DNA from 3 places in the Halodesulfovibrio oceani subsp. galateae genome. Region 2 is predicted to be linked to each of the others. Evidence: riboswitches for the same ligand, from Rfam matches in the RefSeq annotation. Region 2 holds a riboswitch; each other region holds the start of a gene.
The links. Region 2 has a riboswitch for cobalamin ahead of ACZ5V1_RS13285 (ribonucleoside triphosphate reductase). Riboswitches for the same ligand answer to the same signal wherever they lie in the genome.
Positions count from the first base shown of each region.

Region 1: linked by a shared signal. The riboswitch ahead of metE (5-methyltetrahydropteroyltriglutamate--homocysteine S-methyltransferase) and the one ahead of ACZ5V1_RS13285 (ribonucleoside triphosphate reductase) in region 2 are both predicted to bind cobalamin.
Region 3: linked by a shared signal. The riboswitch ahead of ACZ5V1_RS00025 (sirohydrochlorin cobaltochelatase) and the one ahead of ACZ5V1_RS13285 (ribonucleoside triphosphate reductase) in region 2 are both predicted to bind cobalamin.

Region 1 covers NZ_AP042453.1:3,872,039-3,877,720, forward strand. The annotation lists gene ACZ5V1_RS16960 (efflux RND transporter periplasmic adaptor subunit) at 1-267, opposite strand, end outside; gene ACZ5V1_RS16965 (carboxymuconolactone decarboxylase family protein) at 764-1,123, opposite strand; gene ACZ5V1_RS16970 (helix-turn-helix domain-containing protein) at 1,178-1,780, opposite strand; cobalamin riboswitch at 1,904-2,085, shown strand; gene metE (5-methyltetrahydropteroyltriglutamate--homocysteine S-methyltransferase) at 2,215-4,503, shown strand; gene ACZ5V1_RS16980 (DUF4434 domain-containing protein) at 4,665-5,682, opposite strand, start outside.
Region 2 covers NZ_AP042453.1:2,979,302-2,984,983, forward strand. The annotation lists gene ACZ5V1_RS13275 (ATP-dependent DNA helicase) at 1-2,524, shown strand, start outside; gene ACZ5V1_RS13280 (hypothetical protein) at 2,795-3,184, opposite strand; cobalamin riboswitch at 3,615-3,787, shown strand; gene ACZ5V1_RS13285 (ribonucleoside triphosphate reductase) at 3,968-5,682, shown strand, end outside.
Region 3 covers NZ_AP042453.1:771-6,452, forward strand. The annotation lists gene ACZ5V1_RS00010 (ABC transporter substrate-binding protein) at 1-722, opposite strand, end outside; gene ACZ5V1_RS00015 (ABC transporter ATP-binding protein) at 634-1,431, opposite strand; gene ACZ5V1_RS00020 (FecCD family ABC transporter permease) at 1,431-2,498, opposite strand; gene ACZ5V1_RS00025 (sirohydrochlorin cobaltochelatase) at 2,501-3,385, opposite strand; cobalamin riboswitch at 3,560-3,736, opposite strand; gene ACZ5V1_RS00030 (nucleoside recognition domain-containing protein) at 3,772-4,854, opposite strand; gene ACZ5V1_RS00035 (sigma-54-dependent transcriptional regulator) at 5,362-5,682, opposite strand, start outside.

The DNA of each region.
Region 1 (5,682 bases), 890 kb from region 2:
GACCCAGCTGCCTTCAACGTAAGTGCGCTCAAGTAAGATACCGCCTGTGCGGGCACGTACCTGTACTTCGCGAGAGCCTGCTGTTTGACCAACACACGTACGAGTTAAGGGAACGTCTTTTTTTTCGACGATGCTTGTTTTTACCATAGGTGGTGGAGGTGTGTGCGCAGCTTGTGAAGTAGGCGTTTCATTGCTGCACCCACTTGCCAGTAACATCACTGAAAAAAGTATACTCAAAATGAGAAGTAAGAGATTTCTTGTAGGCATTTTGGAAAGCCCTCCAAATAAATATGTAGATCATTAGCAAGCTAATTAATAGGTAGGTAGTGAATAGGAATATATCTAGTAAGAACAGGGGTCAAGGTATGAAAAATAAAAAATATTTAGTGGGATTTTTTTAAAACAACGATTGTTTTTTGTAAAAGTTGAGTGTGTTTTCTGCCAAAAAGAGGAGAGTAGGCTTGTAGTTACTACATTCGATAAATATTATATGTTCTCGAAAGACCTTTCTTTTCAGAGTGTAGAGTGGGCAATACAAATTAACGGCTTAGATCAAAAGATCTAAGCCGTTAATTTGTATCTAAGATGCAACCTTTTCCATGTTTTCCTCATAGAAAATTTCAAACGTAGAGATGAAAAATCAATTGGTCTGTGGGGCACCATAGTTCCTAAAACATATATAGTTTCGTGGAGATACGTTGGTCATGTGTGTAGCGACGAAGAATAAAATTTAATCAAAAATAGGGTGAGATCTAATCGTTTATTAAGCTAGCGGTAAGCTGATTAGTTCTTGTTCTTTGAGGTATGCGAAAACAGATAAGCTATTAGTCATGGCAAAGGTGCCGCCAAGACTTATCGCCAGAGCGCATGTCTCAAAGATTTCAGGAAGGGTAGCCCCGCACTCCAAGGCTCTGGCTGTATGTGACCCCATACATAGTTTGCAGTTTGCCTGAATAGCCATTCCTAACGCCATCATGCGCTTAGTTTTCTCACTCAACGCTGAATCACTATATACGATTTCTTTTAGTGACCCGAAATAAATGTCACAAAGGTCCGGCATGGACTTGCGCATTAACTCAATAAGAACAGATGGGTCATTTTTATATGAAATGGTTTCAGTCATTTTTTCTCCTGAGAAAGGATGAGTTAGTGGTTAGTTGCAATGTGATGTTCCGTTTCAGGATGGAGTCTGGGACGCAGCATTTTTGAGTTGACACCATGCAGGGACATTTCGTTGACGAATTTTTGTTGGGGTCATGTGGAGTATCGTTTTTATCGCATCATTGCATTGTCGAATGGATCCGAATCCAGCAGCAAAAGCGATCTCTGTGATTGACTGTTGAGATGTCAGCAATAGGTGCTTGGCAACTAGTGCTTTGTAGTAGCGCGTAACAAAAATTGGAGGAGCACCGACAACCTCCGTAAAAGCCTTTCGTAAATACCTGTTTGTAATGCCCAGTGCGTTAGAAAGTTCCGTGAGAGAATGATCCAGCAGGTAACCATCACAAATCATTTTTAAAGATTGATTTACAAGTTTGCCTTTACTGTCAGTTATGAAATTTTCTTGTAAAAAAATATCTGGTGTAAATTTTGAGCATGGTCGCAGACCTAACTCCAAAGTCTTGAATAAAGATGGAGAGAAAACGACCTGTTCTTCTTCATAGTTAACGACTGAATCCGGAGGGAAACAAATAGGAAGTGTTTTTCTTATACCAAATAACACTTGCCTATCTTGTGAGTTCTTTTTCGATTTTTGTACTGCGTATGTTTGATGCTGCATGGGAAAATCCTGTTAAATCTTTAGGTCATTATATGAAGAATTGTGCCCTTTCTTGCAAGCGGATTTCGGAACAATCGTTAACAGTTAGGCTTTGATTTTATTTTTAACAAATTCTTGCAAAAAAGATCAACTCTCTATATTGTTAAATCTCGATATAAGCATTTAAGAAACGGAAGACGGTGTAAATCCGTCGCGGTCGCGCCACTGTAACCGGTAAATAATCTGCCCTAGTCACTGCATCATGCGGGAAGGCTAGGGGAAAACAGACCGGAAGCCAGGAGACGTCTTAATATGCAGGAGCACGACTGTCTCGCGATTGGACAGGCATCCGACAAGGTATTCGGCATAAACTTTTGTGTCGGTATAGCACTTGTATTGCCAGCATTTCGAGGTGTCGTTGTTCCTTTTATTTTCCAATAAAAGGAGTAACACAAATGGAAAAACACATTCTTGGGTTCCCTCGTATAGGTGCCCGCCGCGAACTAAAAAAGGTTCTCGAAGCCTATTGGCGTGGAGCTTCCTCCACATCTGAACTTGAAAGCGTTAGCGAAGACTTGAAAGAACGCCATTGGCGTATTCAGCATGAAGCAGGTCTTTCTTACGTTTCTACAGGCGACTTTTCGTTGTACGATCAGGTGCTTGATACAACCGCAATGCTCGGAGCAATCCCTGAGCGTTTTGTTGTTGATTCTTCCAGCACCCCTGCCGACCTCTCTCTATATTTCCGTATGGCTCGCGGGGACGCTTCCCGTAATATTGCGCCAATGGAAATGACCAAATGGTTTAATACGAACTACCATTACATTGTGCCTGAAATTTCAGCTAAGCAGCAGTTTGCGTTGTCTTCAACAGCATTGGTGAAAGATACTCGCAGAGCAATTGCGTGTGGTTACACTCCAAAGCCTGTGCTTGTGGGGCCGATTACATATCTTTCGTTAGCTAAAGGTGTGGATGGGTACGACTGCTGGCAAAGCTTGGATGCTGTTCTTGCTGTGTACAAAGAAATTCTCGGTCAGCTTGATCCTCTTTGTCGTTGGATTCAGCTTGATGAACCAATTCTTTGTGCAGATATGCCTCCGGCTGCCCGAGAGGCCTTTTCTCACGCATACAAGGTGCTAAATGCATCTGTAACGTCTGCTGGTTTATTACTGACAACATATTTTGATGCCTTGGATGATAACCTTGATATCGCTCTTACCTCTGGATGTGCAGGGCTTCATGTTGACTTAACTCGCGGTGGTGCGAGTCTGGATACATATATTGAAAAGCTTCCGTCTTCCATGAAGCTTTCTATCGGGCTTGTAGATGGACGTAACGTTTGGAAGACCGATTATGAAAAAATGCTGGCGAAGGTAAACGGCTCGTTGAATCCCTTGTCTTCAGATAGAGTTCTGATTGGTTCAAGTTGTTCTTTACAGCATTGTCCGGTTGATCTTGAGAATGAAACAAAGCTTGATGAAGAACTGAAGAGTTGGTTGTCATTTGCAGTGCAGAAGTGTCGGGAAGTTTCTGATCTTGAAACGCTGTTGAGTGAACGCACCGGTACCGGACGTACAGAAGGTATTTCCATTCTTGATCGAAACACCTCTGCAATGAATTCTCGCAGGCTCAGTAAACGCGTGCATAATCCGGTGGTTCAGAAGCGAACAAGCGCTGTTGATGATGCAATGTATTGCCGCGAGCAGCCGTATGCTGTGCGTAAAGATGCTCAGAAATGGCTGAAGCTTCCACAATATCCGACAACTACGATTGGTTCATTCCCGCAGACAGCAGAGATTCGCGCGAAGCGTAGTGCTTATAAAAAAGGTGCGTTGTCAGAAGACAATTATGAAGCCTTTATCAAGAAAGAAATTCAGCGTGCAGTTGAAGAGCAGAAGGCGCTTGGACTGGATGTATTGGTTCATGGCGAGCCGGAACGAAACGACATGGTTGAATATTTCGGGCAGCAGATGGACGGCTTTTGTTTTACAAATGCAGGCTGGGTGCAAAGTTACGGAAGCCGTTGTGTTAAGCCCCCGATCATTTATGGTGATATCAGCAGACCAAATCCAATGACGGTGAAGTGGATAACGTATGCGGCCTCACTCACCGAAAAACCTATGAAAGGGATGCTTACAGGGCCTGTAACTATTTTGTGTTGGAGCTTTGTGCGTGACGATATGGAACGTGCAGACGTTTGCCGACAGGTGGCACTTGCAATTCGGGATGAAGTGAAAGACCTTGAAAATGCCAACGTGAAGATTCTTCAAATTGATGAAGCCGCCTTCAGTGAAGGTATGCCTATTAAACAGAAAGATCGTGAAGCGTATCTTGCATGGGCCGTGGATTGTTTTCGTCTTTCCACATCGTGTGTTGAAGATTCAACGCAGATTCACTCTCACATGTGCTACAGCGAGTTTAACGATATTATTGGTGCTATCGCTGCAATGGATGCAGATGTGATCAGCATTGAAGCAAGCCGTAGCAAAATGGAGTTACTGGATGCGTTCAAGAGCTTTGATTATCCGAATGAGATCGGCCCGGGGATCTATGACATCCACAGCCCGCGTGTTCCAACCAAAGAGGAGATGGTACAGCTTTTGGAAGATGCGAAAGCGTATATCCCAGAAGAACGGTTGTGGGTGAATCCAGATTGCGGTCTTAAAACTCGTGATTGGCCGGAGTGTATTGCTTCTTTGAAAAATATGGTCGAAGCCGCATATGAAATGCGTAAGCGTGCATAAAAAGTTTTTTTTAAAAATTAAGCCCTTACAGTTTTTACTGTAAGGGCTTTTCCTGACCATATTCTTTAAAACTCTTTTTGTTGTAATAAATAAATTTTCAAATTTTTCGGAACTGTCTGAAGCCGTAATGTCCAATGGGACAGGGCTTCGTGGTGAGCTGACTATTTGACGTAAAGAACTTCTTGAAGAAGAGCATTTGCTTTTTCGCCACCCAGCGGGCTCATATATTCGGCAACGCTAAATATCATAACGCCATGTGGGGCGTACGGCAGCTCTTCCCGCATTTGTTCGTGGATGCGTTTTAACGATGCAGGTTCTGCTTTAAAGGTATCACTCTCTAATTGAGTGAATATTTCGAGCACAGGCTGGATTGTACAACACGATCCCTGCATTTTCTGCTGCATGATACTTAGATAAATCGGCACATCTTTAATGCCCAATTTTTTTACGCCGACTCCATCCTGAAAGAGGACGCGTTCAATTCCTGACTCATCAGCAACAGTTCTCCAGAATTGACCCAGTTTTTCCGGTGAAGCCCATCCGTTTGAAAATGCGGAGATGGATATGGGTTTGTTTGGAACCAAAGTGCTGAGGTCTCCGTGGGTGTCTTTGATGAAAGAACAAAGGATAGATCTATATTCTTCGCTCAACCATGTCCGGTCATCAATTTCCTGCGAAATATACCATCCAGCAAAAACAGGAGAAGATTGGAGCTGCTGGGCAATTGGTTTAATAGCTTCCATGGTTGCTTTGCGTATCCGCATAAAGTGAACTTGTATGAGTTCCGGCTCGGATTTAATTCGCTCCCAGTAAGAATTATAGAAAACTCCACCAAGAGTAACGAGCATACCGTTGCATTCAGCGTACTCGAATATTTTGCTGATGACGGATAAATTATATGTAGGAACGGATTGAATTGGTTCACTTGGCTCTTCGAGAGCCTCGGGCTTTTGGGGCTCTTCTGTTGTTCCCGCGTTTTCTTCAAACACTACCCACTGCACTATTATTTCACGGATACCCAGTTTTCGGTATGTATCGAAAAGAGTATCCCACTTATTACTGTCCCATGTTTCCATGGTCTTAGTTGGTTGCAAAAAGGTTCCTGCAATGCCCTGCATAGCAAAGCCGGAAGACGGCAAAAAGAATATCAAGAATAAAATAGCAGTGGCCAGAAAAGTA
Region 2 (5,682 bases):
CATTGAGCATGTGGTGGGCTACGTTCCGAACGGGCATATCATCTCGCTGGAGCCGCTTTGCAATAACGAACGCATCATCGATGCCGCACTACTGGCAGATTATTTCATGCCGTGGACAGGTGCCGCCACAGCTAAATCGTTATGGGAATATCTCCATAAGCAAGAGCGTCAAAAAATTAGCTTCACCGCCTTGGAAGGTGCCGGTATCTGTGTCGACCTTTTACAGCACCTCTTCGGCACCGTGTTGAACGACACCTCTTTCCCTGCTGCAAGCGCCCTTCGCTATTATCTTGGCACAAGCAACACACTTTTCGGTACCTTCTGCTGCCATATTCTTGAACACTACAGCAGCTATTTCGGCAATGCGCTCATAACTCCGGTATCAAAACCGGAAACAGCAGACTGGGAACAATTTTTAGACACAGCGCCAAAAAAAGAAAAAATTACCGTTGAACGTGAAGCGTATCAGGAACTCCCTGAAGACGATATTCAACAGCTCTACGAACAGCTTGCCCATAAACGTAAGGGATATACTGTTCGGCAGCCACAAGTAGACTACGCGTCGCACATAGCGCACGCCATAAACTCCAACGCTGTTGCCTGCATTGAAGCCGGAACCGGTACAGGCAAGACCCTCGGGTATCTCCTGCCTGTTATGGAATTTCTAAAGCGGAATCCTTCACAACGTGTGGCGATCGCAACCTACACAAAAAGCTTACAGAAACAGTTGTACGGCAACGAGCTGGACTCCTGTCGCGAACTTTTTGGGCAGTACAACGATATCCCCGTTTCGCTCATTAAAGGAAAATCAAACTACGTTTGTGCGCAGAAGTTAAATGACATCCTCTCTCCCCTGCTGGATGGCATAGAACTGCTCTCGTGGCTCTATTTTGCCAATATCTGCTACCATTATCGCATCGCAGATTTAGATGACGTTACGCCGCGCCTGCGTGCATATTTTGACGAAGGACGAACCCTGAGCAATATTGCGCAGGAGGTTTCAGCGGGAAGTGGTTGTTTCAGCACCCACAAGCGATGCCCCGGTAATATTGTCACCGCAGAAGCAGCCCAGTCTCGCCTCGTCATCACCAACCACAACAAATTAGTGCTGATGGAAAGCGATCCGCTTCTGAGCGATTTATTCAAACATTGCGTTATCGACGAAGCAAATCACTTTGAGGATGCCGTTCGCACAACTTTGAGTCCTGAAGTTTCAACATCAGATATTTTCTTCTACTGCCGCTACCTTCGCGAACAATGCCGCAAGCTCATTCTTGCCCCGTCCACAACGGAAGCAGTAGAAAATCAGGCCGAAGCTGTGGTTAGCGAAATTGCGTACACCGTCACAAAAATAGGTGCGTTGCGTGACCAGTTCAAACAAATGAATCAGGGTGCAGCCTTTGGAGCCGTGCCCGTAACGCCTGCTCACAAAGCTTTCACAGAAGGCGACGCTGCAAAAGACCTCGCAATTCTCAATAAGCATCTGGAACGCATCAGCGAATTTTCAGCGTTCTTTACCGGCAAGAAGGCGGGCGACCTTCCACTGGGATACAAGACTATATCTCGTTGCCGCACAATGCGTACTCTACTGCAAGAAATCAGCGTTAACCTCATGCTCATCCGCAAAGGGCTACATGAAGACGGCACGTGGAATTCTATCCACGTTTTTCCACGCAACTGGATACTCTGCGGCGGGCAAGTCTACATGGGTGCTTTTATCCGTGAAACCATTATCAAACAGCGTGACACCGTTATTCTGACATCCGCCACCCTCACCCATCAGTCCAGCTTTACACCATACAGACGTACACTCGGACTGGGAAAAGCAGATGTTCTCAAATTTTCAGATGAAGAAGCACCACCGAAACCATGCTTTGTTGCCCGAGTAGCACCGCCTTTTACGCCGGACTACTCACTTGTTGTTCCTTCAGATGCCCCGAGCGCTCTCTACGAACACAAAAAACTATGGCTGGAATACACGCTCAATGTGCTGCCCAAGCTCATAGAATACAACGATGGAGCGACTCTCGTTCTGTGCGCCAGTTACGAAGACTTAGAAGCGCTGCGCAAGAATCTGGAAGCTACCTACGACGGTAGTTATCCGCTTCTTTTCCAACGAAAGGGCGAGCCAGCCACAGCGCTTATTGAAGAATTCCGTACAACACGCGAAAGCGTCTTATTCGGAGTCGAAACATTCTGGCACGGAGTAGATTTCCCCGGGAAGACGCTCACGCAGGTTGTCATAACCCGACTGCCGTTCCCAGCGCCCAATTCCCCGCTCATGGATGCTCGAAAGCGATTCCTGCCTGATGGTGTCTTCTGGGAGCGCTATCGCTACGAAACAGCCATCAAGTTCAGACAGGGAGCAGGCAGGCTCATAAGACGTGAAACAGATTCGGGTCTCGTGGTTGTGCTGGATAACAGGCTATTAAAGAACCAACGCCTTTCACCATGCCCAGTGATTCAGGGAATGCGAAATGTTCCGGAACACCATCGCGGCAAGGGTTGGAAGAAAGCTGATTAGCTTTTCTATTGTCTCCGACGGGCAGGCGGGCTCACCCCAAGGGCACTTGTTTCCGTAACGCTCGCAACTCGCGAACGGTTGACTGGCGTTCCCCCCTGCCCCCCCGTAAGGGGACACGTCCCCTTAACCCCGATTATTAATCAGACACGCATCACCACAAAAGAAACAAAATTGCTTGTTTCAAATGCTAACTATTTCCTCTGACTATATCTTCCAGAAATAAAAAAGCCCCGTACAACACGTACGGGGCTTTTTTATTTCTAATAAGACTTACTTCTTCGTTTTTTCTTTCAGCTGCGGCTTGTCGGCAGATTTTGCGCACATTTTCTCATACGCATGAGCAAATACATTATTCACTTCATCCATTGAGGAAACTGAGCCCATCTGACCGGCAAGGTAACCATGCATAAATCCGCGCTCGTATGAAAAGACTTTCGCCATATCCATCTCGGTCGCTTCAGGATTCTGCTCTCTAAACATTGCTTCACCTGCGGTGAAATATTCTTTGGCAGCCTCATTCTTACGCATCTCCAGTGCGAGATACCCGCACTGAATTTTGTTTTTATAATTACCCTTTACCGAAGGTTCAGACATTTTAGGAGCTGCAACAGCAACCTGTGCAATAAGCATAAGGCTTAACGCCATAATCAATGCTCTCATTTTCTCTCCCTGTTTTTCTATCGTGATTATGTAATGCTGTATCCTTCTCACACATGACGCACGGTAACAACATGACTCTTAAATCATCCGTTTGCCAAACGCTCAAAAGTGACAACACTACTTTTTACACAACATGCTCACTTTTTAAAAGCAAAAGCGCAACTAATTAGAATAACACATCACCTGAGTGTAACCGCTTTTTAGTCTATTTTCCGTAACTCAAGTCACAGTTTGCAGGGTCTACAGAGCAATGCTGGTCACCTTGTAGATCACCTTTTGGGAGTAAGCAATCTCGTGTCAACTCTCAAGTGCAAAAAGTATATCGTGAATTTGTGCGTAAAAAAAATACTGCTTTTATTTAGACATATTACGTTGTGAATTACTTGTGGATTGGGCGAATATGCACAACTCCACACTTGATGCCAAAGGGGCTTTTTGTTAGCTCTGTGGCACCCAAAGAATACTCCTTCAGGAGCCGAAAGGCGCAAAGGAAATCCGGTCTTAATCCGGTGCGGTCCTGCCGCTGTAATCTCACTTGTCTTCACCGAAGTTGCCACCCACGGCAGTACAAGTCAGAAAGCCAGCCACCTTCCTGAAGCTCTACCGGTAACAAAGCGTACTACCGGTATTCTATCAAAATAATCCATAACCTGTGCCTGCGTATGTTGAGGTTCTGCCTTTATATACACACCTCAGGCTGAAGATGTCGAAATGCTGTCCTGGCGCATGCGTTCTTTTCGTATGCTCTAATTTTGCCTGCACTTCATGACGTCCGGAGCTCTAATGCCGAAACAGATCCTCAAGCGAGACGGTTGCATCGAAACTTGGTCCCTCGAACGAATTGCCCAAGCTATCCTCAAAGCCCTCAAAGGCAGTGGCATCAAAGATCCACTTCTCTCCAAACGACTTGCACGCAAAGTTGAAGAAAAACTTTCGAATGTGGAAGTTCCAGAGCAAGAACAAGTGCAAGACACAGTACAGCAAGTACTTATGGAAGCTCGCTTGTATGCTGTTGCAGAGCGTTACATCATTTACCGTGAAAAACGCCGCGAAATGCGTACTCAGGATCAGGCATACTTCGACGTATCCAGCATGATCGAAAGCTACCTCGACCGTAGCGACTGGCGCGTAAACGAAAACTCCAACATGGGTCATTCATTTCAGGGTCTTATCCTGCATATGGCAGGCTCTGTTCAGGCTCGTTACGTGCTTGACAAATATCCGGAAGAAATCCGTCAGTCCCATACTCACGGCTACTTCCACATTCACGATCTTTCCTTTGGTCTTGCTGGCTACTGCTCCGGTTGGAGCCTGCGCGACCTGCTTCTCGAAGGGTTTAACCTTGAAGGCCGCTGCTGCTCTGCACCAGCAAAACACTTCGACTCCGCATGTGGCCAGATTGTAAACTTCCTTGGCACCCTGCAGAACGAATGGTCCGGCGCACAGGCATTCAACAACGTTGATACCTACCTTGCACCGTTCATCCGTAACGACAAACTCGATTACCCGACTGTTCGTCAGCAGATCCAGAAACTCGTTTACAACCTGAACACAACATCCCGTTGGGGTGGCCAGAGCCCGTTCACCAACTTTACCTTCGACATGGTTATTCCTGCGCATATTGCTAAGGAACCAATCATCATCGGTGGCGCGTTCCAGGACACTACCTACGGCGATTATCAGGAAGAAATGGATATGATCAACCGTGCGTTCCTCGAGGTTATGCTCGAAGGTGATGCAGACGGCCGTATCTTCTCTTTCCCTATTCCTACATACAACGTTACTAAAGATTTTGATTGGGATTCCGTTCCTGCTCAGCTTCTTATGGAACTTACTGCCAAGTACGGTGTTCCGTACTTCCAGAACTTCATCAACTCCGACCTTAATCCGGAAGATGTTCGTTCTATGTGCTGCCGTTTGCAGATGGATCTTCGTGAAATCCGCAAAAAAACAGGCGGCCTCTTCGGCGCTGGCGACCTCACCGGTTCTATCGGTGTTGTTACCCTGAACCTGCCTAAACTTGCTTACCTTGCACACAACGAAGAAGATTTCCTCGATCTCGTTGAAGAATACGCAGAAATGGCAAAAGACTCTCTCGAGTTCAAACGCAAACTTTGCGAACACCACCTCGAGTCAGGCATGTTCCCGTTCTCCCGTCGCTACCTCAAAAACGGCTACAAAGGCCACTTCTCCACCATCGGTCTTATCGGTGGTCACGAAGCATGCCTCAACTTGCTCGGTAAAGGTATCGAAACTGAAAGCGGTCTGCGCCTTATGCGTCGCGTTCTCAACCACTTGCGTTCCCTTACAGTTCGCTTCCAGGAAGAAACCGGCCACCTTTACAACCTTGAGGCAACTCCGGGCGAAGGTACTTGCTACCGTCTGGCTAAAACAGACAAAGACCTTTACGCAGACATCATCTGCGCTGGTAACGAAGTACCTTACTACACTAACTCCACCCTGCTTCCAGTAGGTCTTACCGGTGACGTTTTCTACGC
Region 3 (5,682 bases), 1.1 Mb from region 2:
ATGCGAACCAATTTTACAGAGGCATCCATAATGTTGGTGCCACCTGCATGGTTGATAATATCATTAACAATAGATGCGTTCCCGGCACCGAGAAGGTTGGGGTAACGCACTTCAAAAAATACGGAAGGCTTGTGTTCAACTGTTGTAAGTTGCTGCTGAACACGAACAAGCCGTGCTTGAAGGGCGTTGCATACAAGCGTCGCTTGGTCTTCGGCATTGGTAAGCGTGCCGAGGCGCTTTATGACGGAAAAAAGTTCTTCAAACGTAGTTATGGAAAAAAAGGCTACGGGAATACCGAGCTGCTCGAGCATTCGGACAGACTCTAGTGCTTTTTTTCGGCCACCCATTTGGAGTACAATGTGTGGTCGCAGCCCAGCCACAAGCTCCGGATTGGGGCGCATGTGTGTTCCAATGGAAGGCTTTGAGAGAATAGAAGGCGGCAGGGCGTCGGCCTTAGTTCGGGCGACGATGGTGTCTTCTTTCTTCAACTCTGCCAGCATTTCGTTGAATGCTCCATACAGCGCAATTATTCGTGTTGCAGGGCGTTGCAACACAATAGTTCTGCCAAGATCATCTGTGACGCTGACAGGTGCAGGTAGGGCTTCCGGTGAAGACTTACTCGCGAGGGCTGTACTAGCGAAGAGTAGCAGCAGAACCGGGAGTAAAAAATGCTTGAGGCGCATTGGTAACCGGATGCTTGAATGTATGGATTGGTGTGTCATAAATTGTCGTCAGGTTTTCGTCTGTAAAAACATCTTCAACTGTGCCGTCCAGTACTACGCGTCCGTGTTTGAGAAACACAAGTCTTGTACAGTAAAGGGCTGCAAGGTTGATGTCATGGATTGCTGCAACGACGGTGGTACCTGTGTGGTGCCGTTGTTTTAGCAAATCAAATATTTCAATGGTACGTGCGATGTCGAGGCCTGATGTGGCTTCGTCCAGCAGTACTGTTTTTGCTTGTTGAGCCAGTGCCCGCGCGATTAAAACACGTTGGAATTCTCCACCGGAAAGATCGCGCGCAGACCTGTAGGCAAAGCCGTCGGTGGCTGTTTCTTTCATGCAGGCTAAGGCAATTTCTTTATCCTCAGTGCTGTATCCCCCGAGGGCAGATATGTACGGGTATCGTCCCATAAGCACAAGGGAGAGAGCTTCAATATCCGGTGTTTCACCTGTGTACTGAGGCACGGATGCAATTTGTGCGGCACGCTTTTTTGGTGGAATCTGTAATAGATTCATATCGTTCAGCGTGACTGAACCTTTCAGCGGTTTTCTGATTCCCGAAAGCGACATTAGTAACGTTGTCTTGCCGCTTCCGTTCGGCCCCAGAAGCCCCACCATTTCTCCTTGCTGAATAGAAAGAGAAACATCGTGCAGCACTGGTGTGCTTGAGTATCCCGCAGAAAGATTTTGTATATTGATTCGAGCGGACATTACTGGCTGCTCCGTTTCATGGTGCGATGCAGAAGCATGCAAAAGAAAGGGCCACCGAGTAAGGCTGTGACAACACCGACGGGGAGTTCGGCACCTTCAGGAAGAATTGTTCGAGCGAGAACATCTGACCATAGGAGAAGCAGTCCGCCAATAAGTGCGGAGCTTACAAGTAGAGGCCTGTGTTCACCGCCTTGTACAAGACGTACGAGGTGCGGCACGACAAGTCCGACGAATCCGATAACACCGGAAACAGCGACAGACGCGCCGGTGATCATGCTGGCTCCGACAAGCAGCCAGAGACGAACACGACTGGCGTTCATACCCAACTGCTGTGCTTGCGTTTCGCCAAGTGAAAGGAGGTCCAGCTCTCGAGAGAACCGCCAAATGATGGCTACTCCAAGACCATACCAAGGTAAAAGGAGCTGCACATGCTGCCAGCTTCTTCCCTGTAAACTTCCCATAATCCAGAATACGATAGATGCGACGGAATCTTCATCGAGTGACTTGATGAGAGATATGAGCGCGGCAAGAAAGGTTGCAACCACAACACCGGCAAGAACAAGGGCATCGCGTTTAAGCTGGCCGCCCATGCTACCGAGCGTGATGACTGCTCCAAGAGCAAGCAATGCACCGGTAAGTGCGGCAAGCGGGATAATGCCAATTCCTGCAAGATATGGAATAGCGCCTGAAAATCCAAAGAAAATGGCGACGGATGCGCCAAAGGCTGCTCCGCTGGAAACGCCGATAGTGAATGGATCTGCAAGCGGGTTGCGTAAAATTCCTTGAAAGACCGTTCCGGAGATAGCAAGGCCGCTACCTATAAGTAGGGACAGGATAACGCGGCTGAATCTGATTTCCCATACAACAATTGAATTCGTTGTTTCAGCAGGGTGAGTGCTTGGGAAAATATGTTGCACCAGCGTGCTGAATGTCTGCTGGATTGGAATATCCAGTGGACCGTATGCAGAAGCCAGAACAGCAGACACCACACAGACAAGAGCCGTGGTGCTGGCAAAGATGACGCACCGGCGGGCACGACGCTGAACGATGTCTGCTGAACTAGTCATAATTACAGAGAATTAAATGCTTTTTTCAAGTGTGCAACCCACTGGGCAACAACAATGTCGTACTCACCGGTGCCTTTAAGTACTGTCTGTACATCGAAACCATCTTTTTCAAGAATAGATTTCCAGCTGTCGTCTTCCGCACCAGCCATGTCGTTGCGTGCATGGTCGCCAGCAACAGACATCAGCGGCATGAGCCAAACTTTTTTAATGCCTTTAGCTTTCAGCTTAGGAATGATGTTGTCGAGAGCAGGGTAGCCTTCAACTGTGCCAACATAGATGTTGGAATCTTCTTCACTAAGGTAGGTAGCTAGGCCCGGGTAATAAATGTTGCCAGGGTCATGTGTGCCGTGGCCCATAAAGATAACTGCTTCGTCTTTTTTGCGTTTAGCAGGAACGGTAGCAGGTAAGATTTTTGCCATCGCAGCTACATCAGCAGGAGAATTCAAAAGCGGTGTGCCCACAGCAATGTGGCTGATGCTTTTAGGAATGCCATCGAATGCGCTGGCAGTCTTTTTGATGTCTGAAAATTCTTGTCCCGGAATTGTATGCAGGGACTGAACTGCAACATGTGTAAAACCTTCATCACCCATCTGTGCAAGAGCAGTAGCGGGGGAAGGAACAATCATATTTTCTGTGCGTTTGATCTTATTACGAATAATAGCAGCAGAGTATGCCCAGCGGATTTCAGTATCTGGAAAAGCTTTGGCAACTTCTTCGCCAATATTTTCCAAAGATACACGAGCTTCAGGTACGGATGTACCGAACGCTACGAGCAGGATGCCCTTTTTAGGAGTTTCGACTTGTCCGTGACCAGCAAAGGCAGGGAGTGACAAAACGAAAACAAGGACAACAGCGAGCATGAGTCGTAAGGAACGACTGCGGATCATGGCAAAAGCCTCCAACGTTTGGGGCGGGAAGTATAACGCTTGGACAGTGCAAAGTGCGCACCGATAGCGAAGTGTGTTTTGCATAACAAGGCCCCGTGCCTGCAAAACGTGCCGAATATTCACAGCCTGCCGAAGTGAAAAGGGGGGAGAGATTCGATGGCAGGTGTGGTGTGAATATTTACAAAGTATCAGGCAGGTCTTCCGGCTTGTTTCTTTTTCTCCGACCTTCCCAGTAAAACCAGTGGTACAATATGGAGAAAAATTGAATAAAACTTACGGCGGCGGGACCGCTCCCGATTTAAACGGGATTCCCTATTAGGCTCAATGAGCACCTGAAGTGAGGCACTGTACACGTAATAAAATTGACCGGTCAAGGAGTGATATTACTAACCGTCAATCCAAAGATATAAGATTGTTACGCAGATGAGGCTGCTGATGCGTAATGCCTGACTCATGAGCAACATCGGGAAGCCGATCTTAAAAGAGAAGACACCTGTTTGCGACGGCAACTGATGACGCAGTGCGCGGATTGGTGTGGCGACAATTGTTCCTAGAACCAGAGCCAGAACAAGCTGCGAGGTGGTAAGTGCTCCGCCATCTAAAAGAGCGCCCGCTGCTGCGATACCTGTTGTGAATTCCGCAGCCACTGCAAATACAACAACGCTGACGGCTTCAACAGGAAGATAGGCAGAAGTAACCCAGCCTGCTGCGGCTGTACGAAGATATTCAAACATGCCTGCCTGATTCAGGGCGTAGATGAGGAAATATACTGGTGCGGTAATGGTGCAGATGCGGAGAAATCGTTTACGAAATGCCTGTAAAATTTTGGCAGCGGAAGTCGTTCTATGCGCTGGCTGGTTTTCTATAGGTGATGTTGTCGCATGAGGCGCAAGTTTTATCCGCGTCCAGATAAGTAACAGGAATGTGCGGAGCAGAGCGGCAAAACCGTTGAGAGAAAGATATATTATCCCCGCTGTACGTGTCATCGGTACAATAATAAAGAATGTGGTCGGGAGATGCAGGAGAAAGACTGGTAATCCTGTGTTAATAAGGTAACTCAGCTTCATTTCCTGCAAGGAGATTTTTTTTTCCTTCCAGAAAGTCATCAGCATGGTGTTCGCAGCTGTTCCGGAAAAAAAAGCAGTTGTGAAAGCTGCACCGGATTCATCTTTCAGGTTCCCGAAGCGCATGACAGGACGCACCAACGTGGCAAGAAGTGGTGCCCAGCCCATGCCTTCAACCGCAATGCCAACAATAAGACCAATACCTAGAAAGCCGAGCATCCGAAGGAGCGGGCGGAGTAGGCCGGGCCATGCTTTACCCCACGTGAGCAAGCTTGGGTCATTGGAAAGAATGACACTTAGTGCTGTTAGCGAGCATATAGCGGCAATTACAAGCGCTTTTACCGGGCTTTTGGATTTGCGTTTGCGAGGGGCAGATGTTGAGTTGTTGGTTGATGCGTGTGACATGGAGTCTCCTTGAGGTGGTGGTACGCCACTCAAAAAGTAAATTCAAGTAAGTAAGTTATGTTTGAAATAAGAATCTTTATCGATAAATTTCTGGAATAGTAGTTTGTTATGTAGAAAATAGAGCACGGAATTTTGTGCAAAAAAAATCGCGCTACAGCAAGCTGCAGCGCGCATTTTTTCAATCGACATGCGATTAAGGAAACCGGGTAGTTTTCGCCGGTCCGAAAAAAGTAGCTTCCCCCAACTTTGTCCGACACATGAGGAAATTTCTTTTCAGGAGTAGACCATTCCTCCTGCACTGCGCTCTATATATCAAGAAGCGTGCCGTTTGTCATAACCTATTTATAAGAAAGTAGAAAATTAGATATTGTTATAAATGATAAGGACATTCAACGGTGAGTGGCATAAAAGTGATCGCAGTGTCCGTGATTACGGAATAAGTAGTCCGTGATCGCGGATATTTTGTGTTTGATACTGACGATGGGTCGTGTTTTTGTGTGGGAAAGGCTACTTTTTTACGGAGTATTTTTTAAGCAGGTCATATAAATAGGAGCGGGAAAGACCGGACAATTGGCAAGCTATAGCTACTTTTCCATCCGCTAACGCCATAAGGTTTTGTAGATATTGTGAGAATGCTTCATCTCTAAATTCAAAAAAAGGCGTAATTGAGTCGGGTGTGACGAGCGTGTCCGCGATTGCGGAATCTTGTATTGAATTGTCCGTGTTCGCGGAATTCTGTGTGTTATGCCCCGTGTCAAACTGTGGCGATATGGGAGTAGCAGCCATATCGTCAACTTGTGTCAAAGATGGTGTAGGCAGCGTTGCATT